3 regions of the Comamonas sp. GW821-FHT11H03 genome follow, and region 1 is predicted to be linked to each of the others. Evidence: predicted binding sites of a transcription regulator. Region 1 holds the regulator's gene; each other region holds the start of a gene.
What was found. Region 1 encodes sigma-54, which starts transcription at its own class of promoters, with help from an activator protein. Its sites were predicted from a motif close to TGGCANGNAANCTGCTTT; they were not measured.

Region 1 (10,536 bases):
CAGCCGAGGCATTGTTCAGCGGCTGGCGGATTTCGTGCGACAGCAACTGCAGCATCTCGTTGTGTTCGCTCAGCATGGCCGTGCGCCAGTCCAGCAGGGTACGTAGCCTGTCGAGCTCGCCCGCGTCCTGGCGGCTGGTGCGCAGTTGCTCGTGCAAGGTCTGCAACTGCTCGCGCTGGCGTTCAATGACTTCGCCACGTGCATATTCGCGTCCGATGTCGCTGAGCTGCATCAGCACCTCGTGCCGGCCCTGGTCATCGGCTGCGCCGGGCATGAGCTGTATGCGGCGGTGGTGCTGCGAACCGGAGCCACCAGGCCTTATGTCGTCATATTCCTGGTGCAAGCCCCGGGCTGCGGCGGTAAAGCGCTGGCCGTGGACTTGCCAGATCTGGGCAGGCAGCAGAGCCTGCAGCGGCTGGCCGATGGGGTTTGCGTCCTTGGGCACATCCAGCCATTGGCACCAGGCGGGAGTGGCCATGAGCAGCAGCCCTTGGGCATTCCAGAGTGCACAGCCCCGGCCGGAGCGGCCCAGCAGATCGACCAGATGGGCGGCAGAAACGGGTGAAAAGCTCATGACGGCAGGCGGCAGCGGATGGGTAAATGTGTTTTGCAAATCATAGGTTTAACGCCTGGCTCTGCCCACCAGCTCATGGCGCTGGCGAATAAGCGATATTCCTGCCTCAGGGAAAACGGTAAATTTTGATATAAACGTATATAAACATCAGAGATTCGCTGACAACTTGTGACTTCTGAGTAAGATATATCGCAATAAAGTCACATGCGAGACAGGCATGCGGCACTGATTGATGACTTTTATAGTGATAGCAGTCAGCGCTCTTGTTTAAAGAACTTTCGATAAAAACATTTGAGAAATCAAGACTGCTTGTGCGGTATGTGCTCTTGTATTAACAGTGCACGCTACCGCAGCAGGAGACAACACGGACCAGACAGGAGCAGCGGTCATGGACAAACTCAAGGCATTTGAGTCTTTTGTATCGGTAGCGACCAGGGGCAGCTTGACGGCTGCCGCCAAGGCCGAAGGTGTGGCGCCCGCCATCATGGGGCGCCGTCTGGACGCTTTGGAAGAGCATCTGGGCGTCAAGCTCATGGTGCGCACCACGCGCCGCATCTCGCTGACCCACGAAGGCAGCGCCTTCCTTGAGGATTGCCAGCGCCTGCTCTCCGATGTGTGCAATGCCGAGGCCAGCGTGTCGGCCGGCGGTGTCAAGGCCACGGGCCATCTGCGCATTACGGCTCCCGCCGGTTTCGGGCGCCGCCATGTAGCGCCGCTGGTGCCGCGTTTTCGAGACCTGCATCCCGATGTCACCATTTCGCTGAACCTCAGCGACCGCGTGGTCGATCTGGCGGGCGAGGGCTTCGATTGCGCGGTGCGCGTGGGGGATCTGCCGGACTCGGCCCTGGTCAGCGTGCGCATTGCCGACAACCGTCGCCTGTGCGTGGCCACACCTGGCTATCTGGAGCGCCGCGGCACGCCCAAGCATCCCAGCGAGCTGACCCAGCATGACTGCCTGACGCTGTCGTCCGACGCCTCGCAAACGCGGGGCTGGGCCTTCCGCATCCCGCATCCCGAAAGCGGCACCAGCGAGGTCGTGCACTTCAAGCCGGGCGGCCCCCTGGACTGCTCCGATGGTCAGGTGCTGCACGACTGGTGCCTGGGGGGCTGGGGCATTGCCTGGCGCAGCACCTGGGAGGTGGAGGCCGAGATCGCCGCGGGTCGCCTCGTGCCCGTGCTGGAAGAGTTTGCCGCACCTCCCAACGGTATCTTCGTGGTCTTCCCCCAGCGCAAGCACATGCCGCTGCGCGTGCGTATGTGGATCGACTACCTCAAGCACCACTACAACCAGCCGGACTTCTTTCGTCTTGGCGTGGATATCTGAGCGGGCTTGAAACGGTAGACAATGGATCGGTCGCCGTGGCCTCATGTGGGCCGCTGAATCCGTCCTTTTTTCTACTGTGAAGCCATGACCTTTGAAGCTGTTCTTGCCAGCGCCCATCTGCTGGCGATTCTGACCCTGGTGGTGTTTCTGACCAGCCAGGCCGCCTTGTGCCGTGTGGAGTGGATGAATGCCGCCGTGGTGCAGCGTCTGGCCAGGCTGGACATGATTTACGGCATTGCCGCCGTCGTCCTGCTGCTGACAGGTATTGCGCGACTGCTCTGGGGCGTCAAGGGCATGGGGGCCTATACGGCCTCGCCGCTGTTCCACCTCAAGATGACGCTGTTTGTCATCGCCTTTTTGCTCTCGCTCAAGCCCACGCTGACCTTCCGCCGCTGGAAGAAGACGCTGGATGCGAGCGGCCAGCTGCCGGCGCCCGAGGAGGTCAGGCAGACGCGCAAATGGGTGATGTGGCAGGGCCATGTGGTGCCGGTGATTGCCGTGGTTGCGATCTTCTGGGCGCGCGGCATGTAGTCTGCGCCAGACCCTGCAAAGCGGCCTTTTTCATGTCTGCGGCATTCAGAACGTGCCGCGCAGCGTCAGCATCACATTGCGCGGATCGCCATAGTGGCTGCTGTTGACCAGGTTGCCGATCGAGGTGCAGTAGCGCTTGTCGAACATATTGTTGAAGTTCAACGAGGCCTGCCACTGCCTGTTGATCTGGTTGCGCACATAGCTGCTCCAGACGGCACGCCCAGGCGCCGGGCAACTGGTAGGTGCTCCAGAGGCGCAGCATGTGCTTGGACGTGTAGGTATTGAAGTCCAGGCCCTGGTTGTTGATGTCGCGCTCGTAGGTGTTGCGGTTGAAGGTGTAGCCGGCAAACAGGCCCCAGCCGCGACTGAGCTCGCCGCTGAACGTGGGCAAGGTCTGCATTCTGGTTTGAGGCGAGAACGATTGCCATTTGCGCAAGGGCTGTGTACGGCCGGCGATACATGCGGATATACCCCCGCAGCCTGTGAACCGGCCCTGGAACAAGGGTGTGGCGCCAGCGATTCGGCAGGACTTGAATCCGGCACGTAAAATCCTGCGATGCTCTCCGTCAAACAGGAATTGCTCGCAGCCCTGGCTGCTGAGCTCGAAACACTCTCGCCCGGCGCCGGCGCACGCGCTGCGTTTGAAAACCCCAAAGTGGCAGCCCATGGCGATTTCGCCTGCACAGCGGCCATGCAACTGGCCAAGCCTCTGAAGGCCAACCCGCGCGCCCTGGGCGAGCAGCTCAAGGCCGCGCTGGAGGGCACCGCCGCCTTCCAGCAGTGGGTGGATGCGATTGAAATCGCGGGCCCGGGCTTTCTCAACATCCGCCTCAAGCCTGCTGCGAAGCAGGAGGTGGTGCGCGAAGTGCTGGCGCAGGCCCAGAAGTTCGGCTACCAGGCCGATCGCGGCGAGAACATCCTGGTCGAGTTCGTCTCTGCCAACCCCACAGGCCCTCTGCATGTGGGTCATGGCCGCCAGGCGGCGATCGGCGATGCCATCAGCAACCTCTATTCCACCCAGGGCTGGAAGGTTCACCGCGAGTTCTATTACAACGACGCGGGCGTGCAGATCGACACCCTGACAAAGAGCACCCAGCTGCGCGCCAAGGGCTTCAAGCCCGGTGACGAATGCTGGCCCACCGACAGCGACAACCCGCTGGCCAAGAATTTCTACAACGGCGACTACATTGCCGACATCGCCAAGGCCTTCCTGAACAAGGAAACCATCAAAGCCGATGACCGCGAGTTCACCGCCAATGGCGATGTCGAGGATTACGACAATATCCGCCAGTTCGCCGTGGCCTATCTGCGCAACGAGCAGGACAAGGACCTGCAGGCGTTCAACCTCAAGTTCGACGAGTACTACCTCGAGTCCAGCCTGTACGAAAACGGCCATGTCGAAGCGACCGTGAACCGCCTGATCGCCAACGGCAAGACCTATGAGCAGGACGGCGCGCTGTGGCTCAGGTCCACCGACTACGGCGACGACAAAGACCGCGTGATGCGCAAGACCGACGGCGGCTACACCTACTTTGTCCCCGATGTGGCTTATCACATCCAGAAGTTCAAGCGTGGCTTCACCAAGGTGGTGAACATTCAGGGTACCGACCACCACGGCACCATTGCCCGCGTGCGTGCCGGCCTGCAGGCTGCCGATGTGGGCATCCCCGAGGGCTACCCCGACTACGTGCTGCACACCATGGTGCGCGTGGTGCGCAACGGCGAAGAGGTCAAGATCAGCAAGCGCGCCGGCTCCTACGTCACGCTGCGCGACCTGATCGAGTGGACCAGCAAAGACGCCGTGCGCTTCTTCCTGCTCTCGCGCAAGCCCGACACCGAGTACACCTTCGATGTGGATCTGGCCGTGGCCCAGAACAACGACAACCCCGTGTACTACGTGCAGTACGCCCATGCGCGGATCCAGTCCGTGCTGCGCGCCTGGCAGGAGGCCGGTGGTGCAGGGCTGGCGACGCTCAAGGATGTCGACCTGTCCGCTCTGGAAGGCCCGCAGGCCCAGGCCCTGATGCTGCTGCTGGCCAAGTACCCGGAGATGCTGACCGCTGCTGCCGAAGGCAACGCGCCGCACGACGTGACCTTCTACCTGCGCGATCTGGCCTCCAGCTATCACAGCTACTACGACGCAGAGCGTATTTTGGTGGATGACGAAAAGGTCAAGCTCGCACGTCTGGCCCTGGTCGCTGCCACAGCCCAGGTGTTGCACAATGGTCTGGCGGTGCTGGGTGTGAGCGCACCCGAGCGCATGTAATCCCAGTTTCCTGTCCATCGCTCGCCCTGCCGGCCTGCCTGTCAGGGGGCGATGGATCTGAGAATGGAATAACTGAAGCAGAAAGCGTTAAGCGACTGATATGAAGAACCAGCAACGCGGTGGAACCATCCTGGGGCTTATCTTTGGCATGGTCATCGGTCTGGCTGCGGCTTTGGCCGTGGCCATCTATGTGACCAAGGTGCCGGTGCCCTTCCTCAACAAGGGTGGAAACAACACTCAGCGCGATGCGGCTGAGGCCGAGCGCAACAAGAACTGGGACCCCAACGCACCTCTGCAGAGCCGCCAGCCTGCACCGCCCCCAGTGACACCACCAGTTCCTCCGAGCGACGTGACGGTGTCGCCGCCCACGCCTGCGGTACAACCTACTGCAACTGGCGGAGTCACCACGCCGCCGCCGCCCTCTACGCCGGAGAAGCCTGCCAAGCCTGCATCGGGTGATCCGCTGGGTGATCTGGTCAAGGAGCGCTCCGCCGCCGCCGACAAGGCTGAAAAGTCGCGTGCAGACAAGGAAAAGGCGGCCGCGCAGACTGCATCCTCTTCGGACTCTGCATTCAACTACTTTGTGCAGGCCGGTGCTTTCCGCGGCCAGAGCGAAGCGGAAGCGCAGCGTGCCAAGCTGGCCATGCTGGGCTGGGAATCTCGCATCAGCGAGCGTGAGCAGAACGGCATCACCGTTTTCCGCGTGCGCGTGGGGCCGTTCAGCAAGCGTGACGACGCCGAGCAGCTCAAGGGCAAGCTCGATGGCGCGGGCGTGGACTCGACCCTGGTGCGCGCGGCCAGATAACAAGGCCCTTGCTTGAGATTTCAGGCTCGTGCCATTGGTAGTTTTGACAAAGCTGAACTTTTTTGGGCCTGTTGGCTCTGATACTGCAGACCTGATACAGGAGTTTGTTTAGATGAAACGTCGCGAATTCTCTCTGGCTGCCTCGGCAGCTGCTGCCGGTGCCCTGAGTCTGGGTGCCTCCTCCAGCTGGGCCCAGGGCGCTGCGCCCAAAGAAGGCAAGGACTACATCAAGCTCGGCAAGCCCGCCAGCGTGAGCGCGCCGGCCGGCAAGGTCGAGGTGGTCGAGTTCTTCTGGTACAGCTGCCCGCATTGCAATGTCTTCGAATCCCAGTTCGAAGCCTGGGCAAAGGGCCAGCCTGCCGATGTGGTGGTGCGCCGCGTGCCCGTGGCTTTCAATGCCTCTTTCGTGCCCCAGCAAAAGCTGTACTACGCCCTGGAGGGCATGAACCTGCTGCCCCAGCTGCACGCCAAGGTGTTCCGTACCATTCACGTGGATCGCAACCTGCTCAAGAACGATGACGCCATCTTTGACTGGGTCGGCAAGCAGGGCGTGGATCTGGCCAAGTTCAAGGAGGTCTACAACTCCTTCACTGTGGCCAATCAGGCGCGCAAGGCCGCTCAGCTGCAAAACGAATATGACGTCGAAGGCGTGCCCGCCATGGGCGTGGCCGGCCGCTACTACACGGACGGCACCAAGGCCGGCAATATGGAGAATGTGCTGCGCGTGGTCAATGCGCTGGTCGCCTCCAGTCGCAAGGCCTGAGATCAGGCAGCAGACGCCAGTGACGTTTGACGCCCAACGAGCCCGCCGTCGTGCGGGCTTTTTTATGGGTGTTTTTTACGCAAGTTGCAAAAAGGGAATGACTACAATGGATGCAAGAAACGTGCCTTCCATGAAAAAAACACTCCTACCTCTTGCGCTGGCCTGCGCCCTGGCAGCAGCGACCGGCATTGCTTATGCCGAAAAAGCCGACAGCGCCAAGCCCATGAATATCGAGGCGGATGCGCTGCGCCACGACGAGCTGCAGCAGACCAGTGTCTTCACCGGCAATGTGGTGATGACCAAGGGCACCATCGTGCTGCGCGGTGCTCAGCTCGATGTGCGGCAGGACGCCGAGGGCTATCAGTACGGCGTGGTCAAGGCCGAGGCCGGCAAGCGAGCCTTCTTCCGTCAGAAGCGCGATACGGTGGCCGGTCAGCCCGAGGAGTTCATCGAGGGCGAAGGCGAAGTCATCGAGTACGACGGCAAGGCCGATATCGTCAAGTTCATCCGTCGTGGCGAGATGCGCCGCTACCGTGGCGGTCAGCTCAGTGATCAGGTCACGGGCTCCATCATCATCTACAACAACATCACAGACGTCTACACGGTCGATGGTCAGAAGACCAGCGGTGGCCTGCCCAGCTCTTCCGTGGGGCAGGGCGGTCGTGTGCGCGCCATCATGGCGCCCAAGGACGGAACGCCGGGAGCCCAGCCCAAGCCTGCAACACCTGCCACGCAGCTGCGCCAGAGCATGACGCTGGGCGGCGAGAAAGCTGACGAGAAGAAATGAGCGAGCCGACTTTCTCCAGCAGCCGCAGCGGCGAGTCCGACAGCCGCCTGGAGGCCAAGCATCTGGCCAAGTCCTACGGCAGCCGCAAGGTGGTCAAGGATGTGTCCCTGTCCGTGCAAAAAGGCGAGGTGGTCGGTTTGCTCGGCCCCAACGGTGCGGGCAAGACCACATCGTTCTACATGATCGTGGGCCTGGTGCGCAGCGACGGCGGCGAGATCTTCATCGACGGTCAGCCGGTGGGCGGCATGCCGATTCACCAGCGTTCGCGCCTGGGCCTGTCCTATCTGCCCCAGGAAGCCTCCATCTTTCGCAAGCTCAGCGTGGAAGACAATGTGCGCGCCGTGCTGGAGCTGCAAAAGGACGAGCAGGGCAAGGCGCTGACGCAGGGCGAGATCGAAAAGCGCCTCACCGGCCTGCTGCAGGAGCTGCGCGTCGAGCATCTGCGCCAGTCGCCCGCGCTGGCCCTGTCCGGCGGTGAACGCCGTCGCGTGGAAATTGCCCGGGCCCTGGCCACGCAACCGCGCTTCATTCTGCTTGACGAGCCGTTTGCCGGCATCGACCCGATTGCGGTGATCGAGATCCAGCGCATCATCGGCTTCCTCAAGGAGCGCGGCATCGGCGTGCTGATTACCGACCACAATGTGCGCGAGACGCTGGGCATCTGTGACCACGCCTTCATCATCAGCGACGGCCATGTGCTGGCCGAAGGCACGCCCGAGGAGATCGTGGAGAACGCCGATGTGCGCCGCGTCTATCTGGGCGAACATTTCAGAATGTGATGACCCCTACGCTCCCCCACTTTGTCTGGTCGCTGCCCCCGGAAGGGACCCTGACCGGCTGCGCCGAGGTTTGCCTTGGGGCGGCCCGGCGGCAAACCCATGGCACTGTGCGCGTTGGCAATGATTGTCTGGGAGCCGCGCCTCGATGAAGCCAGGTCTCTCGCTACGCGTTTCGCAGCATTTGTCGCTTACGCCGCAGCTGCAGCAATCCATTCAGCTGCTGCAGCTCTCCACTCTGGAGCTGGCGCAGGAAGTCGAGCAGATGCTGGTCGACAACCCTTTTCTTGAACGTGCAGGCGATGAGGCCGAAGCCGCAGGAGATGCTCCTGTAGATGTAGCTGCTAGCGCCGGTGAATACAGCACTTCAGATAGTATTCATGCTGAAAAGGAGTCATTGCAGGCGCAACCAGCTACTGAAACGGTAGCGGAAGCGTCAACCCCCGAAACCCCTGAAACGCTGAACTGGGAGGCCGACGGCATGGACGGCCAGGACGGGGAGTGGGGCGGCGAATCGAGCAGCGAGTGGGATGCGCCCTCGGCCAGCAGCTCCACGCGCAACCGCGACGGCGATGACGAAACCGATGCCATCGATCTGGCGTGCGAGCACCAGAGCCTGACCGACTTTCTCCATCGTCAGGCGCTGAGCCTGCATCTGGGCGCGGCGGACATGGCGGCACTGCGCTTTCTCATCGAGTCGCTCAGCGAGGACGGCTATCTCGAGGATTCCCTGCAGGAGCTGGCGCAGAGCCTGGCCGGCGACGACCTGGAAGAGCGCGAGGAGCTGGAGCAGCACTTTGTCATTGCTCTGAAGCTGCTGCAAAGCCTGGAGCCCGTGGGCGTGGGGGCGCGTGATCTGGCCGAGTGCCTGCAGCTGCAGCTGCGCGACCTGATCCGCAACGCCGAGGACGAGGGCACGACCGAGGCGCATATGAACCGGTTGCTGCTGGCGCAATCCATCTGCGCGCAGCCCATGGACCTGCTGGCGCGGCGCGATCTGCGCAAGCTCACCAGCCTGTGTGGCGCACGCGAGGAGCAACTGCGCGAAGCCATGGCCCTGATCGCCAGGCTGGAGCCGCGTCCGGGGCGCCGCTTTGTCGACGTGGAGCGCCATATCGTGATACCCGATGTCATCGTGCGCCCGGTGCGGGCAGGCTCGGGCCGAGCGGACTTTTCCGTGCAGCTCAACCCCGATGTCATGCCGCGTCTGCGCGTGCACGACATCTATGCCAGCGTGCTTCGTCGCCACAAGAACAGCGACGGTCATGCGGCGCTGCAGCAGCAGCTGCAGGAGGCGCGCTGGTTCATCAAGAACATCCAGCAGCGCTTCGACACCATCTTGCGTGTTTCCGAAGCCATCGTGGAGCGGCAGAAGAACTTCTTTGTGCATGGCGAGCTGGCCATGCGGCCGCTGGTGCTGCGCGATATCGCCGACACGCTGGGCCTGCACGAGTCCACCATCAGCCGCGTGACCACGGCCAAGTACATGGCCACGCCCCAAGGCACCTTCGAGCTCAAGTATTTCTTCGGCTCGGGCCTGGGTACGGAAACCGGCGGCAGTGCCTCCAGCACGGCCGTGCGTGCGCTGATCAAGCAGTTTGTCGATGCCGAAGATGCCAAAAAGCCGCTATCGGATGCAAAACTAGCCGATATGCTCAAGGAGCAGGGCATCGAGTGCGCGCGCCGCACGGTGGCCAAGTACCGCGAGCAGCTGAAAATTCCCACCACCACGCTGCGCAAGGCGCTGTAGGGCGCCTCAGCCACAAAAAAGCCGCTGATGTATTCAGCGGCTTTTTGTTTAGAGCCATATGTCTTGATGAAGCAAGACCCAAGTGAGGGACAGCAAGCAAAGGCCGCCCTGCAGCGAAGATGTCGTCCCCTTCCGAAGAGAAAGGGGGAAGGCGCAAAGCGCCTCAGGGGGTTATCAAGAAACCAACCACCAGACAAACCAGACCAGCACGCCAATCATCAGCCCGAACTTGAGGACCTTGTAGAAGGTCGGATTCCAGTCGCGGAAGGCACGGCGGTACTTGCCGGCATAGAAGGAAATCTTGAACATCTTGCTGATCATGCCGCGCGGATCGCCCTCGTTGTTGGGCGAGCTGGCGGCGGCCACCACGTTCTTGCCCAGCCAGTGATTGAGCCACTGGGCAAAGCCATTGGTCATGGGGCGTTCCACGTCGCAGAACAGCACGATGCGGTTGCCCTCGCTGCGGTTCTCGGCCCAGTGCATAAAGGTCTCGTCGAAGATCACGCCTTCGCCTTCACGCCAGCTATAGGGCTGGCCGTCGACCTCGATCATGCAGCGGTCGTCGTTGGGGGCCAGCACGGCCAGGTGATAGCGCAGCGAGCCCGCATAGGGGTCGCGGTGCAGATTGAGCTTGGCGCCGGGCGGCAGCTCGGCAAACATGGCGGCCTTGACGCTGGGAATCGACTTCACCAGGGCCGTGGTCCTGGGGCACAGCTCCATGGCCGAAGGGTGGGCGTCGCCGTACCACTTGAGGTAGAAGCGCTTCCAGCCGGTCTTGAAGAAGGAGTTGAAGCCTGCGTCGTCGTTGTTGGCGGCGGCCTTGATCTGCATGTTCTTTTGCAGATTGACGGCTTCCTCGCGGATTTCACGCCAGTTGGCCTGCAGCGGTGCCAGTTCGGGAAAGGTGCTGGTGGGCAGATAGGGCGTGCGCGGCACCTTGCTGAACATCAGCATGAAGAC
Region 2 (10,536 bases), on a different contig from region 1:
GACTTGCACCCACAGCTGCAAAAGCTGGACATGGCGCTGTCACTGGATCTGCCCATGCAGGACGGCGATGGCAGCACCGACATCAAGGCCGACGTCGATCGCTTGCGCCAGATCACCACCAACCTCATCAGCAACGTGCTGCGTCATGCCAGCAGCGGCCACTGGCTGAGCATCCGGGTGCATACGACCTCCGACCACCAGAACCGGTCATGGGTGACCCTGGAAGTGGGCGATGCGGGGCCCGGCCTTGCTGACGAAGTTCAGGCCCACCCCTTCCAGCGCTTTGTCCAGACTCCCGGCAAGCGTCGCAGAGAAGGCTCGGGCCTGGGCCTGTCCATCGTCAAGGCACTGGTGACTTCACAGGGCGGAACCGTCAGCGCCGGCGTGTCCGAGCGTGGCGGTGCCCTGTTTACGGTGCGCTTTCCCCGTCTCTGACACCGGACTCTGCGTTCAGCCCCGGATAGAGATCGGCCATGATCTGCTGCAGGCTTTGCGAGAGCAGCTCCATCGTGGCGATTCTGTGCGCATCGACAGCCGCCCCTGCGGCATATGCTTCGCGCAGCTGCGCCCAGAGAGCTGCCCATCGCGCAGCCTGCGCCTGCACCGTGCCCTGGGTCAGCTCACTCCATTGACTGGGCGCAGCAGGGCTGGTGTAGCGACCGCGACCACGGCCGAAATGCGAGATCAGCAGGTACTTGAGCAATACCTGACTCACGCTGGCGTTCAGATAGTCGGTCGAGAGTTGAAAGCTCTGCTGCTCCTGATCGAACATCTTGTTCGCTCCCCAGGCCGCTCCCCCAAAGGTGAGCGCCCCCAACAGCGCCCCCACCAGGGCACCGGCACCCAGCGTCAAGCCTCCCGCCATCAGATCGGCCCCCAGTCCTGTGGCCGCACCGGCAGTCAACGCCCCCCACAAGCTGGCCGCCTGCGCATCCACGGGCGTGGTGATCTGAAGCTCGTTGCGCAGTTGATCCTGAATCTGACTGGCCGCCTGACCGTCGAGTCCATGAATCTCGAGCAAGCGCTGGGTGGCCTGCACATCGGCCTGACGCAAAGCCTGCATCAGCCGCTGAACGGCTGCCTTGGCTTGCGTTCCGAGCCGCTCTTCACCCTCTGCCGATTTGCCCAGTTTGGTGGTGAGCTGGCTCAGGCTTTGCCAGGCACGCGCCAGCAGCTTGCCTTGCTCAGGGTCGAGCTTTTCATGCAGCCCCGCTGCCGCCAGCAACTGATCTGCCATGACCGCCAGGCTCGCCTGCTCGCGCTGTTGCTGCTGCCAGGCCCGCTGCTCCAGCAGACGCCGGTAGGCGGGCTGTTTGGACCGGGGCAACAGCGGCGCAATGCTTTGCATCATCTTGCGCTCATGCCACCAGCTGCGCGTGAAGGCATCCAGCACCAGCACGTCGCGCACCACGCTTTGAAAGCTCTGCGTCGCCTGCTGCCAGCGCCGCAAATCTTCCTGCGTCTGCTCTGCCGTGGTGTCGCTGCCGATCTGGTTGAGAAGCACGATGACCGGCTTGTTCAGCCAGGCCAGTATGTTCATCTCGGCGCTCCAGTAGCCGGCATCGGCCGGGTCTTCTGCCGCGTTGACGAGATAGAGCATCACATCCGCATGATCGCGCGCAGCAAGCAAGGCACGCTGGCTCAGGTAAAAAGGCTTGTCGCGCCAGCGGTCCCAGACATTGCTGAGAAACCAGCCCAGCGGATTGCCCTGCTGCCGCAGGCGCTCATAAAGCCGCACGGAGTCGCCGAAACCCGGTGTGTCCCAAAGCCACAACTCATCGCCCTGCTGCGTTTTCTGAAGCAGATAGCGCTGCGACTGCGTGGTCACATGGGCGGCGTCGTCAATCTCGCCGACATCGTCGGCCATCAGCGTACGGGTCAGCGTGGTCTTGCCGATATTGGTGTGCGACAAAAGACACCACTGAATGCTGTTGTCACTCGGAACCAGCACATTGTTCTCACTCATCATCACACTCCTGCGCCGGGCACCAGGGTCGCGTTCAGGCCCGCGCCGCGCACGAATTCCCGCCACAGCTGCTCGCGCTCCTGCACTCGCGCCGGGGCACCGCTGTTGCGCGCACGAAAATCCGCCGCCCATAGCCACACATCGGTCTGCGCGCCCCAGCGGTTCAATACCTGCGCCAGCAGCACGCCATGGATTTCCGCCTCCGGCGTGGCAGCCAGATTGAGCAGCAGCACCTGCTGTGCGTCAACGGCCGAAGCGTCCGGCAAGGGCGAGCCATAGGCCAGCACAGGCAGCAGCTCAAGCTGCGCACCAGCGCCGTAGCTCTGCGCCACATGGTTGCGCAGGGCGGCTTCGCGCTCGGGCGTGATGTCCAGGCTGTAGGGCTGCACCAGCAGCGCCGTTGCGCGCCCCGCCCAGTCACGCTGCAGCTTCTGGAAATAAGGCTGCTGCAGCGGCAAGGCCAGATGCTGGCTCAACCACCAGACCCTGGCACCCTGCCACAGCGCCAGCAGCAGGCGCGGCGCCACCACCATCAAGCCCAGCAGCCAGCTGTAGAGCTGCACCCAGCGTGGCCCCGCATCTGCGGCATCACCGGCCGACCAGCCCTGCAGCGCCTGGATCTGCGCCAGACTCCACGGTGCCAGACCCAGCAGATGCTGCACCGGTGCAAACAGCATGTTCAGACAGGTCTGCACGGCAGACGGCGAGAGGAAAGTGCTCTCCCAGCCCACTTGATATGCCCTGGTCAGGCCGGTCAGCCATAGCGATGCCAGCGCTCCCAGCGCCAGCATGGCGGCCCCCAGATGCAGGCACACAAGCCATTGCGCATGGCGTGGCCGCTGGTTGACCTGCCACCAGTTGCGCTCGAAGTTCAGCGCCATCTTGCGCAGCCCCGTGCCGCGCGAAACACTCCACCGCCTTGCCTGCAGTTTTTGCAGCCAGCCACCGGGCGCCGCTACGGCACCCTGACCCTGCCCAGGCTCCAGCGGTGCAGTCCCCGTCTTCCTGCGCCGCGCCAGGCTGCGCAACCAGGACAGTAGCAACAGCACATAGACCAGCAGATTCCACAGCACGATGCCGATCAGGGAGGCAGAGAGCAGGTCCACACGGTGCGGGTCTGTGATCGCATGACCCGCAAAGCCCAGCGCAAATGCCGCAGCCATCACGGCCAGCACCATCCAGCTTGAGATACCGGCGCGCTGCCGGGCCATCGCCCTTATGTCGGCAGGCAGCTGCGCTGCAGCAATCACGCGTTGTGCCCGCTCATGCAGAAAGCCTTCGAACGCCGCACGGCCGCCGCCCTTGACCTTGCCCTGGGCGTGCAGGCACTCCTGCGTGATGGCAGTGCAACGCTCGGCCGTGGGCAGCGCCTCGTGCGGAGATGCAGTTTCCAGAGCATGGGCAAAGACAATGTCGCGGGCTGAGCGGGCTTTCATGTCGCTATTGTGTTTCAGAGCAGAAGCTTGTTGCCGCCAATATCAAAACAATAGCTGTCAGCGCTTTCATCTTGAGGGCTGCGCTCCTTTCTGTGCCGATTCCATCCGGACTTGCCTGCAAGCGCCTTGAGCCCGCCGTGTGCTATGAATGCAGCTTCGCTGCACCACACACCAAGGAGACAAGCCATGACCCAGAACCCCCAGGCCATGCCCGATGCGCAAGGCTTCTTCGGCCCCTACGGCGGCCAGCTCGTGCCGCCAGAGCTCAAGCAATGCATGGACGAGATTGCCGCAGCCTACGAAGAGATCGTCAAGCGCCAGGACTTCCAGGACGAGCTGGCCGCGCTGTTTGCCGACTATGTGGGCCGACCCAGCCCCATCTTTCATGCCAAGCGCCTGTCCGATCAACTGGGCGGCGCGCAGATCCATCTCAAGCGCGAGGATCTGAATCACACGGGCGCTCACAAGATCAACCACTGCCTGGGCGAGGCGCTGCTGGCCAAGTTCATGGGCAAGAAAAAAGTCATTGCCGAAACCGGCGCCGGCCAGCATGGCGTGGCCCTGGCCACGGCCTGTGCACTGGTGGGCATTCCCTGCGAGATTCACATGGGCCAGGTGGATATCGAGAAGGAACACCCCAACGTCACCAAGATGCGTATTCTGGGCTGCAATCTGGTGCCCGTGACGCGCGGCGCAGCCACGCTGAAGGAGGCCGTGGACAGTGCCTTCGAGGTCTATCTGCAAGACCCCGTCAACACCATTTACGCAATTGGCTCGGTGGTCGGCCCCCATCCCTTTCCCATGATGGTGCGGGACTTCCAGTCCATCGTCGGTCGTGAGGCGCGCGAGCAGTTCCAGAGCCGGCATGGCAAGCTGCCCGACCATGTGGCGGCCTGCGTGGGCGGGGGCAGCAATGCCATGGGCATCTTCACGGCCTTCCTGGGTGACGCATCCGTGCATCTGGTGGGCGTGGAGCCCGCCGGCGAGGGCGTGGACAAGCCCGGCCGCCATGCCGCCACACTGTCGGTTGGCAAGCCCGGCGAGATTCACGGCATGAAGTGCTATGTGCTGGAAAACGCCGACGGCACGCCAGCCGCCGTGCACAGCATTGCCTCGGGCCTGGACTACCCGGGCGTGGGCCCGCAGCACAGCTATCTCAAGGATATAGGGCGCGTGGACTACCAGTCCGTGGACGACCAAGAGTGCTTGAATGCCTTCATGACGCTGTCGCGTGTGGAGGGCATCATCCCGGCACTGGAAAGTGCACACGCCGTGGCCTGGGCCATGCGCGAAGCGCCGAGGCTTGGCAAGGACCAGCATATTCTGGTCAATCTCTCGGGACGCGGCGACAAGGATGCCGATTACGTCGCCAAGAAGCTGGGGCTGTAACAGCCGCATCCCGCACAGGGCTGCCGCCCCGGCAGCCTTGTGCTTCGGAGCGTGAACATGCTCTGATGACATGGTCACACAAGCGTCATCAACAACCGCAAGCATGAGGCGATGTCCATCCATGCCTGAACCCATGTCCCATACCCGCCACCCCGCCTTTGCTCTGACCTTGCTTGCCGCCCTTGCCCTGAGCGCCTGTGGCGGCGGAGACGGCCCGACGCCGGCACCTGCGCCGCAGTTTCTGACGCTGGACGGCAAGCAGCCCCAGGTCATCGCCCACCGCGGCTATTCGGGGCTGTACCCCGAGCAGACACAGATGGCCTACGAGAAAGCCATCGATGCCGGTGCCGACATGATCGAGCTGGACATGCACCTGAGCCGCGACTGCCAGCTGGTGGCACGCCACAACGCCTGGCTCAGCGACAGCACCAATATCGCCGAGGTCGCCAAGATCAATGCCTATGTGGCGGGCCGCAAGCGCAACACGCCCGGCGTGCTGGTCAACGTGAAGTACCCGGCCATTGCCGCCAACGGCCCCGCGCAGTACCTGAGCGACCGCATCGATCCGAACAATCAGAAGTCGGTGCTGCAGGCGCTGGTGGTCGATGGCGAGGACCACACCGGCGACTGGTCCATCTCGGACTTCACCCTGCATGAGCTGCGCACGCTGTTTGGCGGCACCACGCTGGACAACCGCGCCGATCGTCCCAGCGAATGGAATGGCAAGCTGCCGCTGATCAGCGCCCAGGATGTGATCGATATCGCGCTGGCCAAGGGCAAGGCGGCAGGCCGCACGATTGCCGTCTACGCCGAGACCAAGAATCCTTACTGGAACAACCAGCAGGCCATTGCCAACAGTTGCGGCACGGGCGAGCACCCGTTCGAAGATGCCGTGATGGCGCTGCTGGACAGCAACAACCTCAACCGCAAGGAAGCGCCCATCTACATCCAGAGCTTCGACCCCGACAGCCTGAAGTACCTGCGCAAGGCGGGCATGCAGGCCAAGGCGGTGCAGCTGATTGATGGCAACGACTACAACTTCAGGGACGGCTCCGTAGGCTATATCACCGCCGACGAATGGACCTTCATCAGCGGCCGCCCCTATAGCTGGACTCTGGCCGGCGATGCGCGCACCTTCGCAGTCATGCAGACGCCGGCAGGCCTGGCCGAGATCAAGACCTATGCCGACGGCATCGGCCCCTGGAAGCCCCAGGTGCTGGCCCATTCCGTCGTTCCGTACAAGGACGGCGCTGGCCTCAAGGACGTCAACACGCTCAAGGACACCGGCCTGATCGCCAACGCGCACAAGGCCGGCCTGGTGGTGCACAGCTTTACCTTCCGCAGCGAGGCCAGCCGGCTCGCGGGCATCTTCAAGGGCGACCCGCTGCAGGAATATCTGCCTTACTACCGCCTGGGCATTGACGGCGTGTTCACCGACTTCACGGCCGATGGCGTGAAGGCCCGCGATGCCTATATTGCCGAGCTGAAAAAGCAATAGGCCAGGCTTGTGCCTCAGCGCAGACCGCCGATATAGCGTGCCGAGGTGCGCAGTATCTCGGCGGCCTTGGCGGTGACGGAGCCGTCGCTCTGCGCGGTCCCGGCAGGCGCTGCATGCCGGGGCTTGTCGCAGCTCCAGCTGTCCTGCAGACGCCGGGCCAGGCGCGCCAGCTCCTCGTCCTGTTGCTCTCGTGCATGCTCCAGCGCAAAGGCAACCATGGCCTGTGCGTAGGCCTGGTTGCAGGCCATCCACTCGGTATCGGTCACCCGGCCCGTCTTGCGGCGCAACACCACATGCAGATGTGCAGCCACCGCCACTCGCTCGCTGTCCTCCATACATCGCTCCAGTCTTTGATGGACCACTAGTGCTGACGCTCCAGATGCAGGCTGATATCCAGGCCCTCCATTTCCTGCACGGCATCCACCCGCAACGGCATCAGCAGACGGATCAGCACCAGCAACCCGGCCGTGGCTGCGCCGCTGTAGGCAGCCACCGCTGCCACCGCAATCAGCTGATTCAGCACCGTGGCGCCTGTGCCTGCGATCAGGGGGTCGGCAAACACCGCCGTGAGGATGGAGCCGGCAATGCCGCCCACACCGTGCACGCCGAAGACATCGAGCGAGTCGTCGGCCCCCAGCCGGCGCTTGAGCCAGGTTGCGCCCCAGAAGCACAGGGCGCCCGCAATCAGGCCTATCCACACCGCACTGCCCACCTGCACAAATCCGGCGGCAGGAGTGATGGCGACCAGACCGCCCACCATGCCCGAGAGCAGTCCCAGCAAGGTCGGAGCGCCGCGAACCAGCCACTCCACCACCATCCATGCCAGCCCGGCGGCCGAGGCCGCCACCAGCGTGACCACAAAGGCCAGCGCTGCACGCCCGTCTGCGGACAGGGCCGATCCGGCGTTGAAGCCGAACCAGCCGAACAGCAGCAGCGCCGTGCCCATGGCCGTCCAGCCCAGGCTGTGCGGCTCGAAGGGCTCGGTGCCATAGCCACGCCTGCGCCCCATCATGAAGGCACAGACCAGCGCCGCCACGCCCGCATTCACATGCACCACGGCACCGCCGGCAAAGTCCAGTGCGCCCAGCTGGTTCAGCCAGCCGCCGCTCTCCCACACCCAGTGCGCCACCGGTGCATAGACCACCACGCTCCACAGCGCGGCAAACACCAGCAGGGCCGCAAAGCGCATGCGCTCGACCACGGCCCCCACGATCAGCGAGGTGGTGATGATGGCGAATGCGGCCTGGAACAGGGCATAGGCCGCTTCGGGCAGATGCGGCGCCAGATGGCTGACCGAGATCACGCTGCGCCGGCCATCAAAGTGCAATGAGGCAAACCAGGCGCGCCCCAGATTGCCCAGCCAGGCAGACTCGGCAGTAAACGCGAGCGAGTAGCCCAGGCCGAACCAGGTCAGGGTCACCACACAGGCCACCGCGAACACGGCCACCATGGTGTTGACCACATTCTTGCGACGCACCAGCCCCGCATAGAACAGGGCGATGCCCGGCAAGGTCATCAGCAAGACCAGCGCCGACGCAACCATGACCCAACCCGTATCTGCCTTGTCGATGGCAGTCAATGGCACCATTTCCATGCACTCCCCCCTGCTTGTTTGCTTTGACAAAGAAGGAAGCAGGTTCCATGCCAGTGCCGTGTCCATCTTCTGTCGCTGCATTACTGATAGCAGGTAGCGTTTTCCCATCAAAGAGTTCAAGCTCGCCGCATATGAATCAGGGCTTGCAGCTTGTGCTTGGGGCAGAGCCCGTTATGCTCGACAAGGTCCATCGTTGCTGCACTGATTCATGACCTGGCTGCTGCTGACTCTTCATGTATTGCTGATTGCCGGTTTCGGCCTGCGCATCCTGCTGCGCCGGGACATGCGACCCGACGTGCGACTGGCCTGGCTCATGGTCATCGTGCTGCTGCCCTATGTGAGCTGCCTGCTGTACTACCTGTTTGGCGAAGTGGCCCTGGGCCGCGTACCAGGCCGCAGAAGACTCAATGTGCGCCAGTTCTGCCAGTCCCGCAGCGGCGCCGCGGCTGATGCCGGCCGCAGCCCGCAGGCACTGCCGGCCATTCCCGATCAATGGCTGCCGGCCTTCCGCTATGCCTCCTCCATCAACGGCTTTGTGCCGCTGCCCGGCCACAGGGCCGAGTTGATGCGCGATGGCGCACATGCCCGTGCGCAGATGCTGGCCGACATGGATGCCGCACGCCACGAGATCAATGTGCTGTACTACATCTGGCTGGACGACAGCACCGGCACCGATGTGGCCCATGCCCTGATGCGTGCCGCACAGCGCGGCGTGACCTGCCGGGCCATGGTCGACGGACTGGGATCGCGCGCACTGACGCGCTCGCCACTGTGGCAGCAGATGCGGCAGGCCGGCGTGCACCTGGCCATTGCCCTGCCCATCAGCAATCTGCTCAAGGTCATGCTGACCAGCCGCATCGACCTGCGCAACCACCGCAAGATCACGCTCATCGACGGCAGGATCTTCTATTGCGGCAGTCAGAACTGCGCCGACGAAGGCTTTCGCATCAAGTCTCGCTATGCCCCCTGGGTGGACATCATGCTGCGCCTGCAGGGGCCCGTGGTCACGCAGATGCAGCAGGCCTTTGCCAGCGACTGGGCGCAGTCCGATGCGCGCTTTGCACCACCGGCAATCGAGGCCGAGGCCGGCGCTGCCGCTGACGACGGCTTCCATGCCGTTGCGATTGCCGAAGGGCCGACGGAAAGAGCACGCTCTACACCCCAGCTGGTTGCCTGCCTGCTGGCCTGTGCGCAGCGCGAGGTCGTGATCTCCACCCCCTACTTCGTACCAGACAGCACGGTGCTCGATGCCTTGTGCGCCGCCGCGCTGCGCCAGGTGCAGGTCACGCTGATCCTGCCCGCCCGCAATGACTCCTGGATCGTCGGCGCAGTCAGTCGCAGCCACTACTGGCGGCTGCTGAGCGCCGGCATCCATATCCACGAATTCCGCCCCGGCCTGCTGCATGCCAAGACCCTGTGCCTGGACGGCTCGGTCAGCCTGATCGGCTCCACGAATCTGGATCTGCGCAGCTTTGACCTGAACTTCGAGAACAATGTGCTGCTGCACGACGAAGCCATCACCGAGGCCATCCGTCAGCGCCAGCAAAGCTATCTGCGCGATTCCGATGCGGTGACGCTGGAACAGGTGCGTGCCACTCTCTGGCGCAAACGCATCTGGGACAACCTGCTGGGTGCACTGAGCCCGCTGCTGTAAGCCTCATGCCCTGGCTTTGGGCATGCGCTGCGCCCGCGCACCACGCGCGTGCATGCCTGCGCGCCCTCTCGCACCAAGGCGGAACGCCCTTTTATTTCATACGTGAAAGTCAGGGCTGATCCTCCCCTAATTGATGCAAATCTGCAGGAATACCCTCTGCTGGCACGCCTTTCGCTTGCCTACATTCTTGTATTCAAGTTTCAGCCAACTTGCATACAAGATTCCACAACTTGCGAAAGACGACTATGCGCCGCTTTGTCAGATCACTGTTCGGACAGGTAGTGATCGCACTCATACTGGGTGTGCTCGCCGGACTGCTGGCCCCTGAATGGGCCGTGAAACTCAAACCCCTGGGCGATGGCTTCATCAAGCTCATCAAGATGATCATTCCCATACTGGTGTTCTGCGTGGTCGTGCACGGCATTGCCGGCGCGGGCGACCTCAAGCGCGTCGGTCGCGTGGGCGTCAAGGCCCTGATCTATTTCGAGGTGCTGACCACCATCGCCCTGGGCATGGGCCTGGTGCTGGCCTTTGTCTTCGAGCCCGGCGTGGGCATGAACGTGGACACCAGCAAGCTCGACGCCTCGGCCATGGCGGCCTACGCCAGCAATGCCGACAAGCTGACCAGCGGCGGCACGGTGGACTTTCTCATGAAGCTCATTCCCACCACCGTGGTGGAGGCCTTCGCCAAGGGCGACGTGCTGCAGGTGCTGCTGTTCGCCGTGCTGTTCGGCTGCGCGCTGACCATGCTGGGCGAGCGCGGCAAGCCCGTCTCTGATCTGGTGGACGCCTTGTCCATGGCCCTGTTCAAGGTCATGGGCATCATCATCAAGCTGGCACCGCTGGGCGTGCTGGGCGCCATCGCCTTCACCGTGGGCCAGTACGGCATAGGCTCGCTCAAGCAGCTGGGCATGCTGGTGGCGCTGTTCTACGTCTCGGTGCTGATCTTCGTGTTCGTGGTGCTGGGCCTGGTGATGCGCCTGTCGGGCTTCAGCCTGA
Region 3 (10,536 bases), on a different contig from region 1:
GAGCTTTTTGAGCGTGTCGGCGCTGCGGCGCGCCAGATGCTTGCCCACGGGCGTGGAGCCGGTGAAGGTGATCTTGCGCACGCGGCTGTCATCCAGCCATTGATCGACCACCTCGGGCGTGCGCTCGCGCGAGGCCGTGACGATGTTGAGCACGCCGGCCGGCACGCCGGCTTCATGTGCCAGCAGCACCAGGGCCAGCGAGGTCAGCGGCGTGTCCTCGGCCGGCTTGCAGACCACGGTGCAGCCCGCAGCCAGGGCGGGCGCGATCTTGCGTGCGATCATGGCGGCCGGGAAGTTCCAGGGCGTGATGGCGGCGACCACGCCCACGGGCTCGCGCAGGGCGAACATGCGCCGGCCCGGCACGGGCGCGGGGATGACTTCGCCATTCATGCGCGTGGCAGCCTCGCCGAACCATTCGATATAGCTGGCGGCATAGGCGACTTCGCCCTTGCCTTCGGCCAGGGGCTTGCCCTGCTCCAGCGAGATCAGCGTGCCCAGATCGTCCTGATGGGCCAGCACCAGATCGTTCCAGCGCTTGATGATGGCAGCGCGCTGCTTGGCCGGCAGCTTGCGCCAGGCCGGCAGGGCCGCCTGGGCGGCGTCCACGGCGGCGCGCGCATCGGCCGCACCTGAATCGGGTACGTCGGCAATGGTGCAGCCCGTGGCCGGATCGGTCACGGCAAAGCTGGCGCCGCTGGCAGCGGGCGTCCAGGTGCCGGCGATGAAGTTGGCGCTGCGCTGCAGTTCGGTGCGTTGCAGTCTGAGTGGCGTGGCGTTCATGGTGAAAATTGCAGAAAGTGAAGGTTGGATAAGGGCGCAAAGCTCTGGAAGATGCGCTTTCTTCAGCTCACGATACCCAGGTGCCAGGGCACGAATTCATGGTCGCCCAGTCCCAGGGCTTCGCTCTTGGTCTGCTCGCCGCTGGCATGGCGCAGGATCTGCTCGAAGATCTGCTGGCCCAGCTCGGGCACGGTCAGCTCTCCGTCGACGACCACGCCGCAATTGATGTCCATGTCCTCCTGCAGGCGCTGGTACATGGGGGTGTTGCTGGCCAGCTTGATGGTGGGGGCGGGCTTGCTGCCGAACATGGAGCCGCGACCCGTGGTGAAGCAGATCAGCTGGGCGCCGCTGGCGATCTGGCCCGTGGAGGCCACGGGGTCGTAGCCCGGCGAGTCCATGAAGACAAAGCCGTGCTCGGTGATGGGCTCGGCGTATTCATAGACGGCGCGCAGTGGCGTGGTGCCGCCCTTCATGGCGCTGCCCAGGGATTTTTCAAAGATGTTGGCCAGACCGCCGGCCTGGTTGCCATGACCGACCACGCCGTTGAACTGGGCGTTCTGGCCGGCTGCATAGCGCTCCCACCAGGCCAGGCGGTCCAGCAGCTTCTGGCCGACTTCGGGGCTGATGGCACGGCGCGTGAGCATGAACTCCACGCCGTGGATCTCGGGCGTCTCGGACAGAATCGCCGTGCCGCCATGGCGCACCAGAATATCCATGGCCGCGCCCAGGCAGGGGTTGGCCGTGATGCCCGAAAAGCCGTCCGAGCCGCCGCATTCCAGGCCGATCTTGAGGTGGGCGGCACTGACGGTGCTGCGCTGCGCCTGGTTGGCGATGGGCAGCATGTCCTCGATGGCGGCAATGCCGGCCTCGATGGTGGCGCGTGTACCGCCCACTTCCTGCATCACCAGGGTGCGCAACAACTGGCCTTCCTTGAGGCCCTGCGAATCCACCAGCGCATCGACCTGGTTGCGTTCGCAGCCCAGACCCACGATGAGCACGCCCGCCAGGTTGGGGTGGCGCGCATAGCCGGCCAGGGTGCGGCGCAGCACATCGAAGTGCTCGCTGGGCGAGGACATGCCGCAGCCGCTGCTCTGGGTAAAGGCGGCCACGCCGTCCACATTGGGAAAGGCGGCCAGCCGCTCGGGCGTGAAGTGGGCGGCGATGCGCTTGATCACGGTGGCCGAGCAGTTGACCGAGGACAGGATGCCGATGAAGTTGCGCGTGCCCACGCCGCCGCCCGCTCGCACAAACCCCTGGAAGGTGGCGCGCTGCTCCTCGGGCACGTAATCCACGGGCCGCACGTCGGCACCGAACGACGGGTCGCGGTAGTAGTCCACCAGCTTGAGGTTGTGGCTGTGCACATAGTCGCCAGGCTCCAGGTTGCGTGTGGCGACGCCGATCACCGTGTCGTACTTCTTGACCTGCTCGCCCTCGGCGATGCGGCGTGCCGCGATCTTGTGGCCGGCCGGCACCTGGGCGCGCGTGCGCACTCCTAGCTCGGGAATGTCCTGGCCCAGGGCCAGGGCGGTCTTGGCCACCAGCACGTTGTCGTTGGGGTGCAGGTGCAGCAGGGAAGAGGAGGAGGAGAGCATCTTGGAGTCCGGGGATGGCGGGCCTGAGGCGGTTGGGACGCAGTGGGGGCGCGGGGGGACGCGGCGCGTCAGCGCATCAGGTCGCGCAGTTTGAGTTTGTCGATGAGCACGGTTTCCTTCTGGTAGACCGTGTTCACATACCTGGCGTAGTCGGGGCCGTCCAGGTAGAGCAAGGGCGCGTCCAGCCTGTCTGCCACGGACTTGAACTCGGGGCTGGCCACGGCCTGGCGGAAGGCATCGCGCAGCTTGGCTTCGACGGCGGGCGGCAGGCCCTTGGGCGCGCCGATGCCGTTGGGTGCATCGACGACCACGTTGTAGCCCAGGTCCTTGAGTGTGGGCACGTCCTTGAAGCGCGGCGTGCGCTGCTCGCCCCAGGTGGCCAGCAGGCGCAGCTTGCCGGCTTCCACATGCGGGGCCCAGGAGCTGGAGTCGGCCAGCGCGTCCACATGGCCGCCCAGCACGCCCTGCAGCGCCTCGGCGCCGCCCTTGTAGGGCACATGGCTGAGCTGGATGCCCGCTGCGGCCGCAAATTCCTCCATGCCCACATGCGTGGCGCCGCCCACGCCGGCGTGGGCGTAGGTGATGCTGCCGGGCTTGGCCTTGGCAGCGGCGACCAGGTCCTGCAGGGTCTTGAAGCGCGAGTTGGCCGGCACGGCGATACCGAAGGTCTGGCCCGAGGTGCGCGCGATATAGGTGTAGTCCTTGCGCGGATCGGCCTGCAGCGTGCCCAGTTGGGAGAAGCGCGTGACCGAGATCGGGATCTGGCCGATGGTGTAGCCGTCGGGCTTGGCCGAGGCCAGGGCCTTGGAGCCGATCATGCCGGAGGCTCCGGCGCGGTTTTCCACCGCAATCGCCTGGCCCAGGATGCGGCTGGCCACGGTGCACAGCGCGCGCATGGACTGGTCGGCCGTGCCGCCGGCAGGCCAGGGGCAGATGAAGGTGATGGGGCGCTCGGGCCAGGTCTGGGCCAGCAGGCGGGTGGAACTGCCGAGCGTGGCTGCGCCGAGGGCGCCAAGCACAAAACTGCGCCGGCTGCTGTGTGGGGGGGTCATCGCTTGTCTCCTGTCGTTATTTGAACTGCCTGCCCCGATTGTTCAAAACTGCTCCATGACAATCCAATGAAAAGATAGACTCTCTTCATAACCAAAAGGTAATGAAGCCCCATGAGCAAGATCGATCGTGTGCTGCGCTCCAACCTCAAGCTGCGCCATCTGCAGCTGCTGGTGGCGCTGGACCAGTTCCGTCACCTGGGCCGTGCGGCCGAGTTTCTGGCAGTGACCCAGCCCGCCGTCTCCAAGACCCTGGCCGAGATCGAGCGCATGCTGGGCATGGCACTGTTCGAGCGCTCCACGCGCGGCACCGAGCCCACGGCAGCCGGCGTCAGCATGGTGCGTTTTGCGCGCTCGGTGCTGGCTGGTTTCGAGCGCACGCGCGACGAGATGGCTGCCGAGGCCAGCGGTGCCCGCGGGCGCACCAGTGTGGGTGCCATGGTGGTGGCCACGCCCGTGTTGCTGGCGCGCGCCGTGGAGCGGTTAAAAGCGCGGTCGGAGCAGACCACGGTGATGGTGGAGGAGGGGGATCTGACGCGCCTGCTGCCCAAGCTGCGCCTGGGCGAGCTGGATCTGTTCGTGGGACGGCTGGAGCCCGGCTATGCCGCGCCCGACCTGGAGACCGAGGCGCTGTACGACGACCCAATGGTGGCCGTGGTGCGGCCCGGTCATGCGCTGCTGGCGCCGGGTGCGGCCAGCTGGCAGGCCCTGGCAGAAGCACCTTGTGTGCTTCCTCCACCCTGGGCCTCGCTGCGCGTGAAGCTGGAGCAGCAGTTCTATGCCCACGGCCTGCACCCGCCGGTCGACATCGTGGAGACTGCGTCCTTTCTCTCGCAACTGACCTTTGTGCACCAGCGCGGCGCCGTGGCCTTCATGGCGCGCGGTGTGGCCCGCTGTCATGCCGCCCTGGGTACGCTGGCCATACTGGATCTGGTCGTGCCCATAGATCTGCCGCCCGTGGGGCTGATCACCTTGCGCGGCCAGCCGCTGACGCCGACCACGGGCTTGCTGCTGCAATGCCTGCGCGAGGTCGCGGGGGAGCTGGGCTGAGTCTGGCACGAGCCGGGCACGAGCCTGGCATGAGTCTGGCATGAGTCTGGTGTAGGGCGGGCAGGCCCTCTGGGGGCGCTCTGCGCTGGCGTGCTACTGTGGTGCAATCCTTGGCCCCCTGTCCTTGAGCCCTGTGCCGGACATGGCTCCAGGTCCAACCATGGAGACCCATCTATGACTGCCTTGCCATCCATGCCAGCACCTGCGGTCGAGCCTGTCAGCGGCCCCGAGGCTTCGGCTCTGATCGATGCCAGGATTGCCGGCCTGGACGACTGGCGCGGCGCTACGCTGGCCCACGTGCGGGCGCTGATCCGCGAGGCTTTGCCCGCCGTGGTGGAAGAGCTGAAATGGCGCGGTACGCCCGTTTGGTCGCAGGACGGCATCCTGTGCACGGGCGAGACCTACAAGACCGTGGTCAAGCTGACCTTTGCGCATGGCGCGGCCCTGGCCGATCCGGCCGGCCTTTTCAATGCCAGTCTTGAAGGCGCCACGCGCCGGGCCATAGACCTGCATGTTGGCGAAGTGCTCGACACCGCAGCGTTCCAGGCGCTGGTGCGGGCCGCCGCCCAACGCAATGCCCAGGCACGGTCGGCCAGAAAACCGGCTTCGCAAGCCAAAGCCAAATCTCCGCTCTGACGCCCGCGCCCCCGCCGCAGTCGGCCTTGGGCGTTCACACGTGAAAAGCACCCTGGTGCAGGTGCTGCCTGCACGGGTGCTTCTGATTTTGAATCAGGCCGGCCGCAGCCAGCCTGGAGCCATCAGTCCTTGGCGATGGCAGCCGCGATGGCTTCGCCCACCTCGGTGGTGTCGGCCTTGCCGCCCAGATCGGGCGTCAGCGGACCGGCCTTGATCGTGTGCTCGATGGCGGCCACGATGGTGTCATGGGCCTGGCGCCAGGCACCTTCGCTGCGGCCCAGGAAGTCCAGCATCAGCGCGCCCGACCAGACCATGGCGATGGGGTTGGCGATGTTCTTGCCGTAGATGTCGGGTGCCGAGCCATGCACGGGCTCGAACAGCGAAGGGAAGCTGCGCTCGGGGTTGAGGTTGGCCGACGGCGCCAGGCCGATGGTGCCCGTGGTGGCGGGGCCCAGGTCGGACAGGATGTCGCCAAACAGATTGGTGGCGGCCACCACGTCGAAGCGGCCGGGCTGCAGCACGAAGCGTGCCGTCAGGATGTCGATGTGCTGCTTGTCCAGCGTGACTTCGGGATAGGCCTTGGCCACATCGTCAGCGCGCTTGTCCCACCAGGGCATGCTGATGGCGATGCCGTTGCTCTTGGTGGCCAGGGTTACGTGCTTCTTGGCGCGGCTCTGCGCCAGATCGAAGGCGTACTTTAGCAGGCGGTCGGCACCATGCTTGCTATAGACCGATTCCTGGATGCAGATCTCGCGGTCCGTGCCTTCAAACATGATGCCGCCCAGGGCGGTGTACTCGCCCTCGGTGTTCTCGCGCACCACGTAGTAGTCGATGTCGCCGGGCTTGCGGCCTGCCAGGGGGCAGGGCACGCCTTCGAACAGGCGTACCGGGCGCAGATTGATGTACTGGTCGAACTCGCGGCGGAACTTGAGCAGCGAGCCCCACAGAGAGACATGGTCGGGCACGGTGGCAGGCCAGCCCACGGCGCCGAAGAAGATGGCGTCCATGCCCGAAAGCTGCTCCTTCCAGTCATCGGGCATCATCTGGCCGTGTTCGGCGTAGTAGTCGCAGTGGGCCCAGTCGAAATGGTGGAACTCCAGCGGCAGCTCGAAGCGCCTGGCTGCGGCTTGCAGCGCGCGCAGGCCTTCGGGCATGACTTCCTTGCCGATGCCGTCGCCGGCGATGACTGCAATCTTTTTGGGAGTGGACATGGTGCTTTCTCGTGAATGTATTGGGTGGCGAGGCAGCGGCTCGGCCTGTGCCTGACGGTATTCTGCATCGTACTTAACTGAATACAATTGACCGATCGTGGCCTGATTGTTTACAGATTGTGCAGAAAATGCCCTCTCCCGAAGACCTGCGTGTCTTCACCACCGTGGTGCGCAAAGCCAGCTTTGCCGAGGCTGCGGCCGCGCACAATGCGTCGCCGGCCTTTGTCAGCAAGCGCATCCGTCTGCTGGAGCAGGAGTTGGGTGTGAAGCTGCTGCATCGCACCACACGGCGGGTCGCTGTCACGGAGCAGGGCGAGCGCGTCTACCACTGGGCGCAGCGCATTCTGGACGAGGTCGAGCATTTGCTGCAGGAGGTGGATGTGACGCGCCGCCAGCCGCGCGGGCTGCTGCGGGTGTCCACCAGCTTCGGCTTTGGCCGCAATGTGGTGGCGCCCGCGCTGTCGCAGCTGATTGCGCAATATCCGGCGCTGCAGCTGCGCCTGGAAGTGTTTGACCGCATCGTCGATGTCGCGGCCGAGGGCTTCGATCTCGATGTGCGCGTGGGCGACGAGATCGCCCCGCATCTGATTGCCCGGCATCTGGCCGACAACCATCGCGTGCTGTGCGCGGCCCCGGCCTATGTGCAGCGGCGCGGCAGCCCGCGCACGCTGGACGAGCTGGCCGCGCATGACTGCCTGGTCATCAAGGAGCGCGATCACCCCTTTGGTGTCTGGAAGCTGCGCTCGGGCAGTCAGGAGCGCAGCGTCAAAGTGACCGGGCCGCTGTCCACCAATCATGGCGAGATGGCTGTGCAATGGGCGCGCGACGGCCATGGCATCGTGCTGCGCTCGCTCTGGGATGTGGCGGCCGATCTGCAGGCCGGCAGCCTGGTGCAGCTGCTGCCTGAGTGGCAGCAGCAGGCGAATATCTGGGCTGTCTATCCGACGCGGCTGGAGCGCTCGGCCAAGGTGCGGGTCTGCGTCGAGTTCCTGCAGGAGTTCTTCGGCAGGCAAGCTCCAGAAGGATTCAGGATTGCTATGAAAAAAGAAGCTGCTATCGATTGATATACATGAATTTCAGAGTGTTTATTATCTGAAATGTATGTACAGCAAGCGCAAGCAGCTTCTCTTTTTGAGCCTGATGCCGCGTGACGGCTCAGGCCGGTTGCCAATTACTTTGTCAGCGCGGCCTTGACGGCGGCGGACACCAGGCCCATATCGGCCTTGCCGGCCAGCTGGGCCTTGACGGCGCCCATCACCTTGCCCATGTCGCCGGGGCCGGAGGCGCCCAGCTCGGCCACGATGGCCTGCACGGCTGCGGTAATCTCGGCTTCGCCCATGCGCTCGGGCAGGTAGACCTTGAGCACTTCCATTTCGGCCTTTTCCACATCGGCCAGATCGGTGCGGTTGGCGGCTTCGAAGGCGGCGATGGAGTCCTTGCGCTGCTTGATCAGCTTGTCCACGATGGCGATGACGGCTGCGTCATCGAGCTCGATGCGCTCGTCCACTTCCTTTTGCTTCATCGCGGCCTGCAGCAGGCGGATGGTGCCCAGGCGTGTGCTGTCCTTGGCACGCATGGCGGTCTTCATGTCTTCGGTAATCTGGGCTTTCAGGCTCATGGCTTTCTCCTTGGGGTGGGCGAATGGTGGTGCGCCGTGTGAACGGCGTTGACTATCCATGCGCTGGGAGGTCACTGCGCGGCCGGGCAGGCTTGGCAGTGGCCAGAAAACAAAAAACCCGCGCCTGGCGTCCCGAGCGCGGGTTTGCGGCTGTTTTAAGGCCGACTGGTCCTAATCAACGATTAGTACAGCTTCTTAGGCAGTTGCATGCTGCGAACGCGCTTGTAGTGACGCTTCACGGCAGCAGCCTTCTTGCGCTTGCGCTCGGCTGTGGGCTTTTCGTAGAACTCGCGAGCACGCAGATCGGTCAGCAGACCCAGCTTTTCGATGGTGCGCTTGAAGCGGCGCAGGGCAACTTCATAGGGCTCGTTTTCTTTGACGCGGATGGTAGTCATTTAATTTCCAGATATATCTGTGCTGACAGAGGGTTCTCGGGAAGATCGGGCCTGAGAGCCGTGAACAGCGGTTTCCCCGCCACTTTTTAACTAGTATGGCCGACGGGGTAATGCCAGCAAAGTCGAGCATTATAGACCAAGACTTGGGCTGCGTCTGCATTGCACGGCCAAGCAAGTCTGCGCTCGTCAGAATGGCAGGGCTTTGCTGCTACCGGCTGCGCAGTCTGAGGCCTGGTTCAGGCACCGCTGCTGTGCCGTTATGCCTGCCTTTATGCCGCCTGCCTTTGTGCCCGTCTTCATGCCTGTCTTGATGCCTCTGACGCGTGCAATACATAGGCCTTCGGCAGGCGGGCCTCAAGCCTGTGCCAGTGCAACTGGGCGCTGGGGTTTGTGTGGAGCATCTTGTGCACGGAAATTGCATACAGTTTGAAGACTCAGTTGCTTGACTCAAGTCAGAAGGCAAGTGGCTTGGTGCCAGTACGCGTCGCTGTTTTTTCCGTGTCCAAGGAGCTTCCATCTTGTCCAGCGCTTCTCATTGCTCATTCATTTCGCGTCGTCAATGGATGGCTTCGGCCATCGCCGTGCCGGGCTTGCTGGCATTGACGGCCTGTGCCGGCAGGGCCGGAGTTTCCGGGCCTGCTGCGTCCGGCAGTTCCCTGGTGGTGGGCGGTCTGTTTGCGGGCTCGCGCAGCGACAAGGGTTTTATGGAGGCTGGCTGGCGCGGTCTGGAGAAGGCGCGTCAGGAGCTGGGCGTGCAGATCCGTTTTCTGGACGGCATGGCACCCAGGAAGGAGTTGCTGGTGCCGGCTCTCGCGCAGCTCGCGGAGCAGGGGGCGCAGCTGGTGATTGCCCATGGCGGGCAGAACAATCAGGCCGCAGCCGAAGTCGCGGCGCGCTTTCCCAGGACCCAGTTCGTCGTGACCCAGGGCGCGGTGCAGGGGAGCAATCTCTGCAGCTATGACGTGCTGCAGGAGGAGTCGGCCTATCTGGCCGGCGTGCTGGCGGCCCTGACCACCAAAACCGGGGTGGTCGGCCATATGTCGGGCATTCGCGTGCCACCGGGGCTCAAGGGCCGTGCCGCCTATGCGGCCGGTGTGCGCGATACCGATCCCAGGGTCCAATTGCTGACGAACTTTTCGGGCGATCAGGACGATAACGCCTTGTCGCACCGCATCGCCAAGGCCCAGATGGCTGCCGGTGCCGATGTGATCTTCACCATGCTCAACTCCGGCCGCGATGGCGTGACCCAGGCCTGCCGCGAGGCGGGCACGCGTCAGATCGGCAATGTGATCGACTGGACCACGGTGGAGCCGCAGGTGTTTGTCGCTTCCGCCTGGGCCGATGTGGGCATTGGCGCGTTTTTGGCCGTCAAGGACATGCAGCAGCGCGGTGCGCCCGGCCCGGGTATTCGCAAGATTGGCCTGAGCGACCCGGCGGCCGTACGCCTGACCATGGGCCAGGGCGTGGCAGCCGCTGTGCGCGAGCGCGTGGCCAGGGCGTCGGCTGCCATCGCCTCGGGGCAGCTCAAGGTGCCCGAGCACTATGAAGGCAAGGAGTTTTCTGCCTGATCGGATGGTGCGCCGCAGGCGCAGACAGCCCAAAAGGATGGTTCACCCATCCTTTTTTCATGGGGGCTGCCGCTTCGGCTCCTGTCGCTCAAGCCTGGACTGACTGTTTTTCCGCCATGGCCTGGGCGCAGGCGGCGGCACTGGCCCAGGCCCACTGGAAGTTGTAGCCCCCCAGCCAGCCGGTGATGTCCACCACCTCGCCGATAAAGTACAGGCCCGGGCGGCTCTTGCACTCCATGGTTTGCTGGGACAGCACCTTGGTGTCCACGCCGCCGAGCGTGACCTCGGCTTTTTTATAGCCTTCAGTGCCCGTGGGCGTGATCTCCCAGCGCGACAGCTGTTCGGCCAGTCTGGCCAGGGCCTTGTCGCTGGCCTCGTTGATGGGGCGCTGCAGCTCGGGCATGCGGCCGACCCAGGCATCGGCCAGGCGTGCGGGCAGGTGGGCGGCCAGCTCGTTGGTCACCAGCTTGCGCGAGTGGAGCTTGGCCTGGGCCAGCACCTCGGCCAGATCCACGCCAGGCAGCAGATTGATCTGCAGCGGGGTGCCGGGCTTCCAGTAGCTGGAGATCTGCAGCACCGCAGGACCCGAGAGGCCGCGATGGGTGAACAGCAAATCCTCGTGAAAGCTCATGCGCTC

Region 2: a site for sigma-54 is predicted at 7,919-7,936, ahead of AC1RTQ_RS19215 (ammonium transporter). Genes of this name have one in related genera too.
Region 3: a site for sigma-54 is predicted at 8,736-8,753, ahead of AC1RTQ_RS17455 (BMP family protein). Genes of this name have one in related genera too.

The regions. Positions count from the first base shown of each region.
Region 1 is NZ_JBXARF010000001.1:945,287-955,822, reverse strand. Features, by position in the region: gene AC1RTQ_RS04505 (sensor histidine kinase) at 1-574, opposite strand, end outside; gene AC1RTQ_RS04500 (LysR family transcriptional regulator) at 963-1,898, shown strand; gene AC1RTQ_RS04495 (DUF2214 family protein) at 1,983-2,429, shown strand; gene AC1RTQ_RS04490 (hypothetical protein) at 2,475-2,627, opposite strand; gene argS (arginine--tRNA ligase) at 2,986-4,695, shown strand; gene AC1RTQ_RS04480 (SPOR domain-containing protein) at 4,796-5,500, shown strand; gene AC1RTQ_RS04475 (thiol:disulfide interchange protein DsbA/DsbL) at 5,613-6,263, shown strand; gene lptA (lipopolysaccharide transport periplasmic protein LptA) at 6,394-7,050, shown strand; gene lptB (LPS export ABC transporter ATP-binding protein) at 7,047-7,829, shown strand; gene AC1RTQ_RS04460 (RNA polymerase factor sigma-54) at 7,975-9,576, shown strand; gene AC1RTQ_RS04455 (aspartyl/asparaginyl beta-hydroxylase domain-containing protein) at 9,751-10,536, opposite strand, start outside.
Region 2 is NZ_JBXARF010000009.1:102,667-113,202, reverse strand. Features, by position in the region: gene AC1RTQ_RS19245 (sensor histidine kinase) at 1-435, shown strand, start outside; gene AC1RTQ_RS19240 (DUF3482 domain-containing protein) at 410-1,966, opposite strand; gene AC1RTQ_RS19235 (DUF2868 domain-containing protein) at 1,969-3,402, opposite strand; gene trpB (tryptophan synthase subunit beta) at 3,589-4,791, shown strand; gene AC1RTQ_RS19225 (glycerophosphodiester phosphodiesterase family protein) at 4,913-6,289, shown strand; gene AC1RTQ_RS19220 (hypothetical protein) at 6,304-6,624, opposite strand; gene AC1RTQ_RS19215 (ammonium transporter) at 6,651-7,883, opposite strand; gene cls (cardiolipin synthase) at 8,092-9,537, shown strand; gene AC1RTQ_RS19205 (C4-dicarboxylate transporter DctA) at 9,783-10,536, shown strand, end outside.
Region 3 is NZ_JBXARF010000008.1:21,318-31,853, reverse strand. Features, by position in the region: gene AC1RTQ_RS17500 (NAD-dependent succinate-semialdehyde dehydrogenase) at 1-780, opposite strand, end outside; gene AC1RTQ_RS17495 (UxaA family hydrolase) at 843-2,372, opposite strand; gene AC1RTQ_RS17490 (Bug family tripartite tricarboxylate transporter substrate binding protein) at 2,441-3,424, opposite strand; gene AC1RTQ_RS17485 (LysR substrate-binding domain-containing protein) at 3,536-4,471, shown strand; gene AC1RTQ_RS17480 (DUF1801 domain-containing protein) at 4,646-5,107, shown strand; gene AC1RTQ_RS17475 (tartrate dehydrogenase) at 5,230-6,318, opposite strand; gene AC1RTQ_RS17470 (LysR substrate-binding domain-containing protein) at 6,447-7,382, shown strand; gene AC1RTQ_RS17465 (GatB/YqeY domain-containing protein) at 7,490-7,936, opposite strand; gene rpsU (30S ribosomal protein S21) at 8,119-8,331, opposite strand; gene AC1RTQ_RS17455 (BMP family protein) at 8,850-9,899, shown strand; gene AC1RTQ_RS17450 (BaiN/RdsA family NAD(P)/FAD-dependent oxidoreductase) at 9,988-10,536, opposite strand, start outside.